Regions from separate parts of the Lysinibacillus sp. RC46 genome, predicted to be linked through region 1. Evidence: riboswitches for the same ligand, from Rfam matches in the RefSeq annotation. Region 1 holds a riboswitch; each other region holds the start of a gene.
The links. Region 1 has a riboswitch for S-adenosylmethionine ahead of ABH966_RS22725 (O-acetylhomoserine aminocarboxypropyltransferase/cysteine synthase family protein). Riboswitches for the same ligand answer to the same signal wherever they lie in the genome.

Region 1 (4,252 bases):
CCGATTTTTGGCATTAATAAAATGGCGATTGCAACGATTGTGACGGTTGTCGTATCGAATGGGTGGAGTTTACCCTCTGCTGCCCAGAAAAATAGTAAAACTACCGATGTGATGATTAATCGAATTTCGGGAGCTTTTAATGGACCAAGTTCCGCAAGCTGTTTTTTGATTACTTCTTTACCACCTTCAATATTACTTGTTTCAGGTTTAATTAGTGTAATCATAATGAAAAATAGAGCCACTGACATGATGATTGAGAAGGGGGCAGCGTAAAGTAACCAAGCACCCCAAGAAATATCTACACCGAATTGTTCTTTGATGAAATTTAAAGCGACCATATTTTGAGCTGCTGCCGTTTTAATACCGATGTTCCAAATGGAAACAGCTTGTACAGAAGTAATGACTAGTAAAGCAGCAAGTCGACTATCACGTGGTAAACCAAATGCTGCTACCATTCCGAGTAGTATTGGTACAACTGCGCCTGCACGTGCAGTAGCAGAAGGGACAAAGAATGCGAGTGCAATAGATACTAAAATAGCACCGAATACAATGGCTTTCGTTTTTGTCCCAACTAGTGAAAGTATCCAAAGCGCAAGACGTTTATGTAAATTCGTAATTTGCATGGCTGCCGCTAGGAAAAGAGCTGCGGCTACTAGTGCAACTGCAGAATTACTAAATCCGCTTAATGCTAACTTTAATGCATCCGATGTTCCTAACGCTCTCGTTGGATCTTCCATTGACGGAGCTAGCCCTAGTAAGATTGTAACGAGAGCAATAATCATGGCAGAGCTAACGGGATAGGATACTGCTTCTGTAACCCATAGGATGACCGCGAAAGCTAAAATAGCCAAAGCTCGTTGTCCGGCTACAGGTAAATCGCCGTTGTTAGGTAAAAAAGTAATGATGATTAATGAAGCGAAGGCTAATCCAATCCAGAGTGGTTTCAAATTACGTTTCTGTTTTGCTTGTTCAGAAGTAGACATACTTTTCATCCTTTCTTAAACATGACTGTAATTTTCACATCGGCTAGTAAAATGCTTTATTAAGAAAGTTAATTTGTCTAATTATTGTAAAAAAACTAGTATGTGAAATACCCTCTATTTATAGCGATAATGGGCAGTTGCGAGAAAATATACGGTCAAAGAAAAGACAAAAATATCCAAAAGATTTTATTTTTTCTTTTTGAATGCTGAAGTTACTTTAGGCTCAGTTCCTAGCATCAATCGCTTAATATTTTCGATATGCAAAATGATGGCTATACCAAAAAGTAATAGGGCTAAAATCGTTGGGCCAACTCCAGGAATCCATAAATAAGTGGCTGTACAAAAAACGAGATAAAATTCAAGTACACCGACAATTAAATAGTTCGTCACGAAAGATAAAATAACAAATAAAATGAGTGCAAACAAGCCAATTTTCCAATCAATCGCAAGTAATATTCCTATGATTGAAGCAGTTCCTTTACCGCCATTGAAGCCCATATAAAATGGGAAATTATGACCTAGAATGACACCGGAAGCTACGATATAGATGAAGAGCCAAACTTGTACTTCTGTTAATTGTGTTATATCTGCTAAATAAACATGTGCACCGATTATAGCTGCAACGCCTTTACCGATATCGATCAGTGCAACTAATATGCCGTATTTCCAGCCAAGGGAAAGTGTTGCATTAGAGGCACCTGCATTGCCATGACCGGCCATTTTTAAATCTACCCCTGATAAAAACTGAGCAACTTTAGAGCCGTGAATACAGCCAATCAAATAACCAACAAGAAGAAAAATAATAACGGCTTTTATCATAAAAATTCTCCTTTCCAAATAATGGGTTCATCACAAAAGTTCTAACATTGTGTTAGCCCGAAGCCCCTAGGAAACGCCCAGCCGAAACGGAAATCAGTCCATGCTTTGGTGACCAAAACAATAAATATCTAAAATAGTGTATGTGTTTGGATTACGTAAAGAAGCAGACAGAAGTTTCGGAAAAAATAAAATTTTAGTATTGACAGAGAAAAAGTCTATGTTTATACTTTGTAACAACGATGGAAATTGAATCTCATACTCTTATCAAGAGCGGCGGAGGGATAGGCCCTATGATGCCCGGCAACCAGTAAGTGACGAACTTGCTAAGGTGCTAATTCCTACAGATTCTTACTTGGATCTGGCAGATAAGGGGAGGAAAACTTGCAACCGCAACCCTCTTCTTAGCTGAAGAGGGTTTTTGTTTTCTACTGAAAAAATCCTCCTCATCTCCGGTACCATCGTAAAAAAATAACCATTTGGAGGTATACAATGACAAAATTTAAACCAGAAACATTGCTGTTACACGGTGGCCAAGAGCCAGACCCGGTAACAGGATCTCGTACAGTACCCGTATATCGCTCAACGGCTTTCGTTTTTAAAGACACTGCTCATGCGCAACGTCTTTTTGCCTTAGAGGAAGCTGGTAATATTTACACTCGTATTACAAACCCAACTGTAGATGTTTTTGAAAAACGCGTCGCTTTATTAGAAGGCGGTACAGCAGCAGTAGCACTTTCATCTGGTGCAGCAGCAATCGCGTTTTCCATTTTAAATCTTGCAGGGGCAGGCGATGAAATTGTTGCAGGTAGCTCTTTATACGGAGGTACTTATAATTTATTCGCTAACACACTACCAAACTACGGTATTAAAACGATTTTTGTAGATGAAACAAATCCAGAAAATTTCAAAGCTGCTATTACTGATAAAACAAAGGCCGTGTTCGCTGAAGTTTACGGTAACCCAAGTTTAAAGGTACTAGATATTGAAGCAGTAGCAAATATAGCACATGAAAACGGCTTGCCATTAATTATTGATAGCACATTTGCTTCACCATATGGCTCTACACCAATTGACTACGGTGCAGATATCGTTGTTCATTCTGCAACGAAATGGATTGGTGGTCATGGAACAACTTTAGGTGGCGTTGTAGTAGATGCAGGGAAGTTCGATTGGACTCGTGGACGTTTCCCAGGCTTTACTGAGCCAGATGCTTCTTATCACGGTTTGCGTTATGGTATTGACACAGCAGATGCAGCATTCGCCACAAAACTGCGTGTGCAACTGCTACGTGACTTTGGACCAACATTAAGTGCTGATGCGGCATTTAATTTATTACAAGGTTTAGAAACGCTTCATTTGCGTATTCCTAAACACAATGAAAATGCATTAGCAGTAGCTGAATATTTACGAAACCACCCATCTGTGGAATATGTAAATTACAACGGCTTAGAAGATTTCCCTACCCATAATTTAGCTAAAAAATATTTAAGAAATGGCTTCGGTTCTGTGCTTACATTTGGCATTAAAGGTGGACGTGAAGCAGGGCGTAAATTAATCGATAGTGTGAAATTATTCTCACACGTAGCAAATGTAGGGGATGCTAAATCATTAATTATTCATCCAGCATCTACTACACATCAGCAACTATCTGCTGAAGAGCTAATCCAAACTGGCGTAACCGAGTCGCTCATTCGCTTATCAATCGGTTTAGAGGCAGTAGAGGACATCATTGCAGATTTAGAACAAGCTATTGAACAAGTAACAGCTTCACAACAAGAAGTAGAAGCTTAATAAATAAAATACATTGGCTAATGTTGTAGCGTTTACGTATTTTCTCATTCGATAGGCCTCATTTGGTAATGCGTCAAACGTTGCTACATCATCCGCTCCCCTCATTTGGTGAGAGTAATGAAATGGTTTAAAATTAATACCTAGTAATTTTATAAGTATTGTTGACTTGGTTAAATCCTTGTTTTATACTAGGAAATAAGAAAAGTGTTCGAAGGGCTACCAACCTAGAACCAATTTAAAGCGCCGACTTGTTGATCGGTAAAGTGTTTTCAATTAATGCTCAAACTAATTTAGTTTCATAAGTGCTCCCCCACTTTTGAATATATGAAGAGGAGTAGTTACTCAGCCAGTAGCTACTCTTATCTACAAAACTGATGATAAAGGAGTGTTTTAAATGGGAAATGTGTATAGTGCGCAAAACATTGCATCTTATCTTATTTATGAATTAAATGAAGGTCATGTGTTTGTGAACAACATGTCCATTCAAAACATACTTGTGTCAGTTGAGCGTAAATGGCAAGAGATCTTTGGACATTCTGCTTTTAAGGAAATGGTTTATGTCAAAGAGGAAGGCTATACAGTAAAAGAAGTTTTCGAAGCTTATGAAAGCTATGGAGCAAATCATATTCCTCTACCTGCGACAGAGTATTATTTAAAAT
Region 2 (4,252 bases), on a different contig from region 1:
CAAAGTAGGAAAACTATAACTAACTACTCAGTGAGAAAGGATAGGATGGAATGAATATTGGGAATAGTGTTGCGCTTATTGTAAGTCTGATTTTTTCAAGCATTTTGGTTCGGGCAATATATCGCGTTTTTGTGAAAAAGAAAGTACCTACTATGACCTATACACCATATGATGATGCCATGAATGGTAGAGGTAAACATGACAATTAAGTGAGTGGTTACAAACATCAAACAGTAAGCTGCAGGCTTCATGTAACTAATAGTATAAAATATGAGAATCTACTATTATTTCAATAAGAAATAATAGTAGATTATTTTTATTTTATCAATGATAAGATTTACGAAGGAATTTTATCCTGTATTTGGTATTATTTAATCAAGGGACAGTCAATAATTTTGTGTAAATGACAATCCAACCTTTTCGTATAGATCAAAGAATGATTTTGTTTTTAGGAAGGTTAGTTTCAGACATAGCCGAGGTTGATTATGTAGGTACAGCCCTTACTTTTCAAATGTGTATTGGTTTCTTACTTACTATATTTTCAATAAATCTAATCCCTATTATACTGAGGATCATTGGATGGGAGTGGATCTTTACAATATTAGCGATTGGACCTATTCTTGGAATTGGATTTATGTTCAAATATAGACGCTACGAAATAACTAATGAGAAAGTGTAATTGTAACTTTTAAGTATTATCTCTATCACAAAAAATGAATAGCCTCAAATAAAAAATCCAATCGTTTTGATTATTTCTTTCAAAACAATTGGATTATTTTAATGGTAAAACAATATTTTTTTTTAAGTGATGAAGCTCAGGCTTTCTTTTCTTTCGGGTATCCGATGAGGATAGCAATGGTTCCGCAAATTCCTATAAGGACTGGATAGAAAGAGTATTGCAGCATGCTCACTGGCGATATTCCGGCTACGCTTGCGGCTGCCAGGAATTGGGCTCCGTATGGCAGTAGACCTTGGATCGTACAGGAGAAAATATCTAATATACTTGCGGATTTTCTCGGCTCAATCTCATACTGTTCAGCAATATTTTTTGCAAGTGGACCAGCAATTAAAATAGCAATCGTATTATTGGCCGTAGATAAATTTGTTAAACCCACTAGGCCGGCAATGCCAAATTCAGCACCTTTTTTCGATTTAATCCTTTTTGTTGCAAGGTGAAGTAGAAAGTCAATCCCTCCGTTAAACTTAATAACCTCCACCATTCCAGCTATTAATATCGCAAGGAATGCCATTTCATACATGCCTGACATTCCTTCGCCGATCTTTTGAAAAAGGCTCATTAAGTGATAGCTGCCATCCGCTAAGCCAACAGCCCCGGCAAGAACAATCCCAGATGCCAGAACAAGGAAAACATTCATTCCAGCTAACGCTAAAATAATAACCAAAACATAGGGAACAATTTTTACCCAACTATAGCTTAAATGCTCCACTTGTGCAGTTTCACCCATTGTGATAACTCCTAAAATAAGGCTCGTTACAATAGCTGCCGGCAACACAATCCAAAAATTCACCTTAAATTTATCCTTCATTTGTGCACCTTGTGAACGAACGGCAGTAATTGTTGTATCTGAAATAAAAGATAAATTATCGCCAAACATCGAACCGCCAACAATCGCTGCCATTACTAAAGCCATGGAAAGGTCGATATGCTCGCTTATCCCAACTCCAATTGGAGCCAGTGCAACAATCGTTCCCACCGATGTACCCATTGATAGGGAGATAAAGCAGGCGATGATGAACAAGCCTACGACAAGTAAGTTTGGCGGAACGACCGATAAAGCAAAGTTTACAGTGGAGTCCACTGCCCCCATGCCTTTTGCTACCGCTGAAAAGGCACCAGCCAAGAGAAAAATAATGACCATCAGCATGACATTTAAGTTTCCTGCGCCTTTGCAAAAAATATCAACCTTTTGCGCAAACGATTCTTTTCGATTCATTGCCAAAGCCACAGCGCCTGAAATAGAAATGGCTACAATGACAGGGAAGGCGTAAAAATCACCTGTAATAACCCCTGAACCAATAAATAAAATTAAAAAAACAACAAATGGGATCAGCGCCCATGGATTCTCTTTCTTCATGTCTACCTCCAAAAAATAAAATTGGACACGTCTTTTGTCCATTCTTTTTACGATAAAAAGGCCTCTTCTTGTAACAACAAGAAGAGGCCTTATATCTATAAAACACTCCTCTTATCTATCAAGCCTTTGCCTGCTGGATTTGGCACAGTAACTTAAATCATAAGTTCCGCTGCCGAGATTTCATCGGGCCAGTCCCTCCATCTCTCTTGATAAGAAGCAAATATATTATTTTTTTCACAATAATAAATATTATAATAAAAAGTCGATTTTTGCAACATATTTTTAATCAAGCTTGGTTTAAAAGCTATATTAATTAAGGAAATTGAACAAGTAAGAGGTTTAGAGGATAGGAAAGCGTGAATTTTTGGTGTCGCTGTTTTTACGCAGCACAACTTGATTTAACAACTGAAAGGGGGAAAAAGGAGGCGCCCTTAGAATTGGAGGGGCGCCTCACCTAAAACATTTGTGGTAAAAATTCCGTCATAAAGCGTTGATTTTTACGTAGCCATATTTTTAAAATCATACGATGTGTTAGGAGGCGTTGTCTTTTTTGTGGTCTAGCCTTTGCTTCTATTAAACTTTGTAGTAGAGTGCAGGTTTCTGTTGCCAATCCTTGAGGATCAACGAGGACGTCAAGTTTATAATCAATTAACTGAGTAGCCTGAACCTTTGCAAGTAATTGTGCAAAGCGAGTATTCATTTCTGGAAAGTTTTCTTCTAGTTCTAAGTCGATTAAAGTATATAATGTTTGTTCAATTTCAGCTTCGAGCGCTTGTAATTGTTCAATGGACGGCTGTGTCAAAAAATCACCTCTAGTATTTCAAAAATGCTGCTACACAAGGACAAAGCCAAGTGCCGCGAAAAGTAAACCGAATAAAACTGTAGTGCATATATAAATAATCGCTTGCCTCCATTTTTTCTGCTCTAAGAGTTGCAAACATTCAAAACCAAATGTTGAAAAGGTCGTATATGCTCCTAAAAAACCAAGCCCTATAAACTGCCAAATCCAATCATTTGGATGTAATGCAAATAGAAAGCCAAGTGCAAAAGAACCCGTTATATTAATAAAAAATGTTGCCCATGGGTATGTATGGACAATCAATCTTCCTAGATAAAATCTTGTTAGTGCACCCAAAAATCCACCGATACCAATCATTATCATACGAAGCGCCCCTTTGCTAGTTTAAATCCTAGCCATGCACAAGCTAAACCGCCAAAAACACTTACAAAAATATAAAGAACGGCTTGTAGCCATTTACTATCCTGCAAAAGTAATAGCGTTTCTAAAGAAAATGTTGAAAAGGTTGTAAAAGCACCAAAAAAGCCAGTACCAATTCCTATAATAACAGGTGTTCGCTTTGTAAACGTTGTAAATAGCCATGCTAAACAAAAGCAGCCAATTAAGTTCATACAAAGTGTCGCAAATGGAAAACCACCGTTATTTGAAAGTACTAGACCAAGGCTATATCGACAGATGGCACCCAAAAATCCGCCGATTCCAACAGCTAAAAATGATTTCAAAGTAAAGACTCCTTATTAAAATGTCTATATTAAAAAGTGTATCATGAGATACCCATTTTAGATAATAGTTAGGCGTTAAATTAAAGTTGGGTGATAAATTAAAAAAGTTAGGCGATAAATTTAAAAATTAGGGCGATAAACCTTGAAATTGTTCCGATAAATTGATTTGGACCCTATCGAACTAGCTTTGTTCGACAGGGTCTTCCAGCGATGTTTCAATAACATGTTTTAATTGAAAAATAGAAGATTGTTGACTTTCGCTCTTCTTGAAAATAAAGACAGTTTCTATTATTTCGTTTAACTGCGGCAAACCATAATAGTAAATGTTGGAGTAGTAGTAAAGGTTAATTAGTTAACACAGCCAATCGTATTGTCTATTTGTAGGAATCAAGGACACTTCTTACCGATTTTAGTTCCTTCATCGTAAAAGGAACTTGATTCTTTTAGCCACTCTGCCATCGCACGTGTATACATATAGCATCTGCTTCACACAAGTAGTGTAACAGATGAACTTGTTTCTGCTGTTGCAATCATGTCATAATTTATTACTATGATTGATTATTAACATTGTCAATGACAGTATCGAAGTCTTTATTGGAATCGACACTTTCAGTTATTGTAAAAACATAACCATC
Region 3 (4,252 bases), on a different contig from region 1:
ATTCCTGCCATTGCTGTTGCTCCTATAAGACCGATTGTGGCAATCGTTAAACCTAAAATAATGGATGGGCGCGCCTCTCGTAATAAGACATTCCAAATAATATGACGACGTTTAATACCCATTGCTGTATAAGCTTCCACAACACCCGGATCAACTTCTAAAAGTGCAGTTTCCATAAGTCGCGCAATATAAGGCGTTGTATAAACAACAAGCGGTACAATAACACCTTTTACACCAATAGTTGTGCCGACGATTAGCTTCGTAAACGGTAAAATGAAGAATAGTAAAATAATGAACGGTACAGAGCGGATAATATTAATAAATAAATTGAAAAATTGATAGAGAAATTTATTTTCAAACGATTGTCCTGGGCGAGTTAAAACAATTAAAAGCCCTAATGGGATCCCTATTAAAATAGAGAAAAATAATGAAATCCCGACCATTTGGAAGGTTTCGATAATGGATTTCCCAATAACATCTGACCAATCTGCAAAGAAGCTTTGAATGCTATTCATTTAATTCGCCTCCTAATTCCTCAACGCTTACTCCGTTTTCTGTAAAATACTTAAGTGCTTTTTCTACGATATGTGCTTCACCGTGTAGATGCACGACAATATTACCGACAATGCCGTTTTTTAATTCAATGATATTGGCGGTTAAAATATTCGGTTGAACATCATAAACTTTACTCACTTCTGCTAGTAATGGTTTCCCTGTACTTTCACCAAGGAATGTTAAACGAATAACACTTCCTGAAACATTTAATTGCTCGATAAGGGAAGGGGATAAATTACGTTGAGAAATGGTATTTAAAAACTTTCGTGTCGTTGGATGCTGAGGCTTTGAAAATAGGTCTATAGCAGAGCCGTATTCCACAACCGCCCCTGATTCAAGAACAGATACATCGTCGCAAATTTTTTGAATAACATTCATTTCATGTGTAATGAGTAAAATAGTGATGCCTAGCTCGCGATTAATTTTCAAGAGAAGCTCAAGAATGGCGTCAGTTGTTTCGGGGTCGAGTGCACTTGTCGCTTCATCACTGAGCAAAATCTCAGGCTCTTGGGCAAGGGCACGTGCAATAGCGACACGTTGCTTTTGACCACCTGAAAGCTGGCTAGGATAGCTATCTAATTTCTCTGTTAGGCCAACAATTTCTGCATATTTTGCAACGCGTTTTTTCACTTCGGAGTCGTTATAGCCTAGAAGCTTTAATGGTACCGAGATATTGTTGTAAACAGTCGCTGTTTTTAAAAGGTTAAAATGCTGGAATATCATCCCGATTTTTTGACGAGTTTTGCGAAGGTCGTTTAGAGAAAGGGAAGTAATATCTACATGATCGATTAATACCTTTCCTGTTGTTGGACGTTCTAATAAATTGACACAGCGAATAAGAGTACTTTTTCCTGCACCACTGTAGCCAATAACCCCATGAATTTCACCTTTTTTGACATGCAAGTTAATACCATCTACTGCTTTGACGATACCATTTTTAGTTTTAAATTCTTTTGTTATATTTTCTAGTTGAATCATACGGTGATATCTCCTTTCTTAGTCCTTCTATAAATCAAGAATCTGCTAGCTTTCCTGTAGGAGTCCCGCAGATTCTTGATTTTATGAATGGTCCTTAATCGTCACTTACCAGCTTGGAATTACAGAGCCTTGGAATTCTTTTTCAATAAAATTGCGTACCTCATCAGATTGATAAGCTTCAACAAATTTTTTGATCGTTGGGTCATCTTTGTTTTCGGCACGTACTACAATGTAATTCACATATGGAGAGTCCGTAGATTCTAAAAGAATGGAGTCTTTTTTAGGATTAATGCCAGCATCAAGAGCGAAGTTTGTATTAATAGCTGCTACATCTACTTCACTAAGCTGTTTTGGAATTTGTGCAGCCTCTAATTCAATGAATTTCAAATTCTTTTTGTTTTCTTCCACATCGCGAATAGATGCTGTTAAGTCTGCACCGTCTTTTAATTTAATATAGCCCGCCTCTTGAAGGACAAATAGAGCACGAGCCCCGTTTGTTGGATCATTTGGTAATCCGAACGTTGCACCATCAGGAACGTCATCAAATGATTTATATTTCTCAGAGTATATGCCTAGAGGATTTAAAATTGTTTTTCCAACTGGCACTAAATCTGTATTGTGATCTTTGTTAAATGTCTCGAGGAATGGCTTGTGTTGATAACTGTTTACATCAAGATCGCCCTCTGCTAACGATGTATTTGGTAAAACATAATCAGAGAAAGATTTTACTTCTACCTCTAAGCCATTTTCTTTGGCAACTTTTGCTACAACCTCAGCAATTTGTTCGTGTGGACCAGAAGTTACACCTACTACAATCTTATTTTCATTAATAGCCTTACTTTGACTATCCTTACTATTTTCTTTAGTACCACAGCCTACTAATGCTGCTACTAATGTGAGACTTGCTAAACCTAATAAAATTTTATTTTTCTTTTTCATGAAACATACCTCCAAAGTTTTTTTATCGGTTTTTGAAAATAAAAAAAACTCTCTTAAAAAAATTAAGAGAGGCTCATAAAAAAGTGTCCTCTCTTATCTTTCAAACGATGATCGTTTGCAGGATTTAGCACCTTCCTTAAAAAAGGAGGTTGCCGAGCTTCATAGGGCCAGTCCCTCAGCTACTCTTGATAAGAGATTTATAATATTTTTTTGTAAATCCGATAGAACTAATATAAATTATAGGATATAGTAAGTCAATTGAATTTTTAAAATTTTTTATTTTGTTATAATATTTAGTTGCGAAAGAATCCGCAAGAAAGAGACAAAACTGTTCCCATAGCAAGTTTGAGCTAATGGAACAGTTTTTCGGGTAGAGTCTACTTCATGAGTTAAATAAGTTTAATTTTTCAATTCTACTGATCGCTTCACGTAAGCGGTCTTCGCTAACAAGTAAGCCAACCCGCACATAGCCTTCACCATATTGACCGAAGCCATTGCCTGCAGCTACTGCGATATCAGCTTTGTCGAGCAATAAATCGGCAAATTGTTCACTCGTAAAACCTAATGGAACAGGGAGCCATGCAAAGAAAGAGCCTCTCGGTGCTGTTACTTGCCAACCAATTCGCTGAGCTTCTTCGATCAGTACGTTTCGTCGACGCTCATAAGTCGCACTTAGCTTATCCACGCAACTCTGGGAAGCAGTAAGTGCAACTGCCGCGGCTTGTTGCACGGCAGGGAATTGACTACAAAATAGATGATCTTGAATAAGGTTAATGGCTGCAACAATATCAGGGTTACCAACTGCAAAACCAATGCGCCAGCCTGCCATATTATACGTTTTGGATAATGTATACATTTCGATACCGACATCTTTTGCACCGTCAGCTTGCAGGAAGCTGATAGGTTTATTGCCGTCAAATCCAATCGCCCCGTAGGCAAAATCATGTGCTACGATAATATTGTGCTCTTTTGCAAAGCGTACTGTTTCCTCGAAAAATTCAAGTGTTGCAGTACCGCCAGTTGGGTTATTCGGGTAATTCAAGTAAAGCATCTTCGCCTTTTCTTTTACTGCATCGGATAAAGCATTATAATCAGGCAGAAAATTATTTTCTGCAAAAAGAGGCATAACTTCAAAATTAACATCGCCTAATACGACACCTGATAAGTAATCTGGATATCCAGGATCGGGTAATAGCATAGTATCACCAGGGTTTAAAACGGCTAACGGTAACTCAACAAGACCAATTTTCGTACCACCGAGAATAGCTACTTCTGTGTCAGGATCAATGTCAACATTGTATTCGCGTTTGTAGAAACTTGCAGCTGCTTGGCGTAATTCTGCTATGCCATGAAATGGAGAGTATTTATGATTTTGAGGATTTTCTGCCGCCTCCTGCAATGCTTTAATAATATGTGGAGGAGTGGGTTGATCTGGATTACCTTGACCAAGATTAATAACATCACGCCCTTCAGCAAGAGCAGCGTTTACTTTTTGCACAAGTGCTGCAAAAAATTGAGTTGGAAGTAGCTGTAGTTTTTTTGAGAATTCCATGCATGTCCACCTTTTTCAGAATATAATAATTATTAAAGATATGATGCACATAATATTACTTTTTTTAGTAATTGTCTAGAGCCCAATAGTATATGAGGTGAGGAAAATTGAATAAAGTCTCGTATTTTATCGTCAATGCTTTTACTACAGAACTTTATAAGGGAAATCCCGCAGCAGTCTGTTTACTTGATTCACCAATACCTGAGTCGACCATGCAGAAAATTGCTC

Region 2: linked by a shared signal. The riboswitch ahead of ABH966_RS25590 (Na+/H+ antiporter NhaC family protein) and the one ahead of ABH966_RS22725 (O-acetylhomoserine aminocarboxypropyltransferase/cysteine synthase family protein) in region 1 are both predicted to bind S-adenosylmethionine.
Region 3: linked by a shared signal. The riboswitch ahead of ABH966_RS26650 (MetQ/NlpA family ABC transporter substrate-binding protein) and the one ahead of ABH966_RS22725 (O-acetylhomoserine aminocarboxypropyltransferase/cysteine synthase family protein) in region 1 are both predicted to bind S-adenosylmethionine.

What each region holds. Positions count from the first base shown of each region.
Region 1 covers NZ_JBGCCF010000034.1:46,081-50,332, reverse strand. The annotation lists gene ABH966_RS22735 (DASS family sodium-coupled anion symporter) at 1-983, opposite strand, end outside; gene ABH966_RS22730 (glycerol-3-phosphate acyltransferase) at 1,170-1,802, opposite strand; SAM riboswitch class I at 2,061-2,174, shown strand; gene ABH966_RS22725 (O-acetylhomoserine aminocarboxypropyltransferase/cysteine synthase family protein) at 2,292-3,593, shown strand; gene ABH966_RS22720 (hypothetical protein) at 3,988-4,252, shown strand, end outside.
Region 2 covers NZ_JBGCCF010000049.1:10,800-15,051, forward strand. The annotation lists gene ABH966_RS25585 (DUF3951 domain-containing protein) at 51-209, shown strand; gene ABH966_RS25590 (Na+/H+ antiporter NhaC family protein) at 816-2,096, opposite strand; SAM riboswitch class I at 2,205-2,312, opposite strand; gene ABH966_RS25595 (hypothetical protein) at 2,551-2,898, opposite strand; gene crcB (fluoride efflux transporter CrcB) at 2,929-3,258, opposite strand; gene crcB (fluoride efflux transporter CrcB) at 3,255-3,617, opposite strand; gene ABH966_RS25610 (VOC family protein) at 4,166-4,252, opposite strand, start outside.
Region 3 covers NZ_JBGCCF010000062.1:1,700-5,951, reverse strand. The annotation lists gene ABH966_RS26660 (methionine ABC transporter permease) at 1-515, opposite strand, end outside; gene ABH966_RS26655 (methionine ABC transporter ATP-binding protein) at 508-1,533, opposite strand; gene ABH966_RS26650 (MetQ/NlpA family ABC transporter substrate-binding protein) at 1,639-2,472, opposite strand; SAM riboswitch class I at 2,563-2,667, opposite strand; gene ABH966_RS26645 (pyridoxal phosphate-dependent aminotransferase) at 2,855-4,024, opposite strand; gene ABH966_RS26640 (PhzF family phenazine biosynthesis protein) at 4,132-4,252, shown strand, end outside.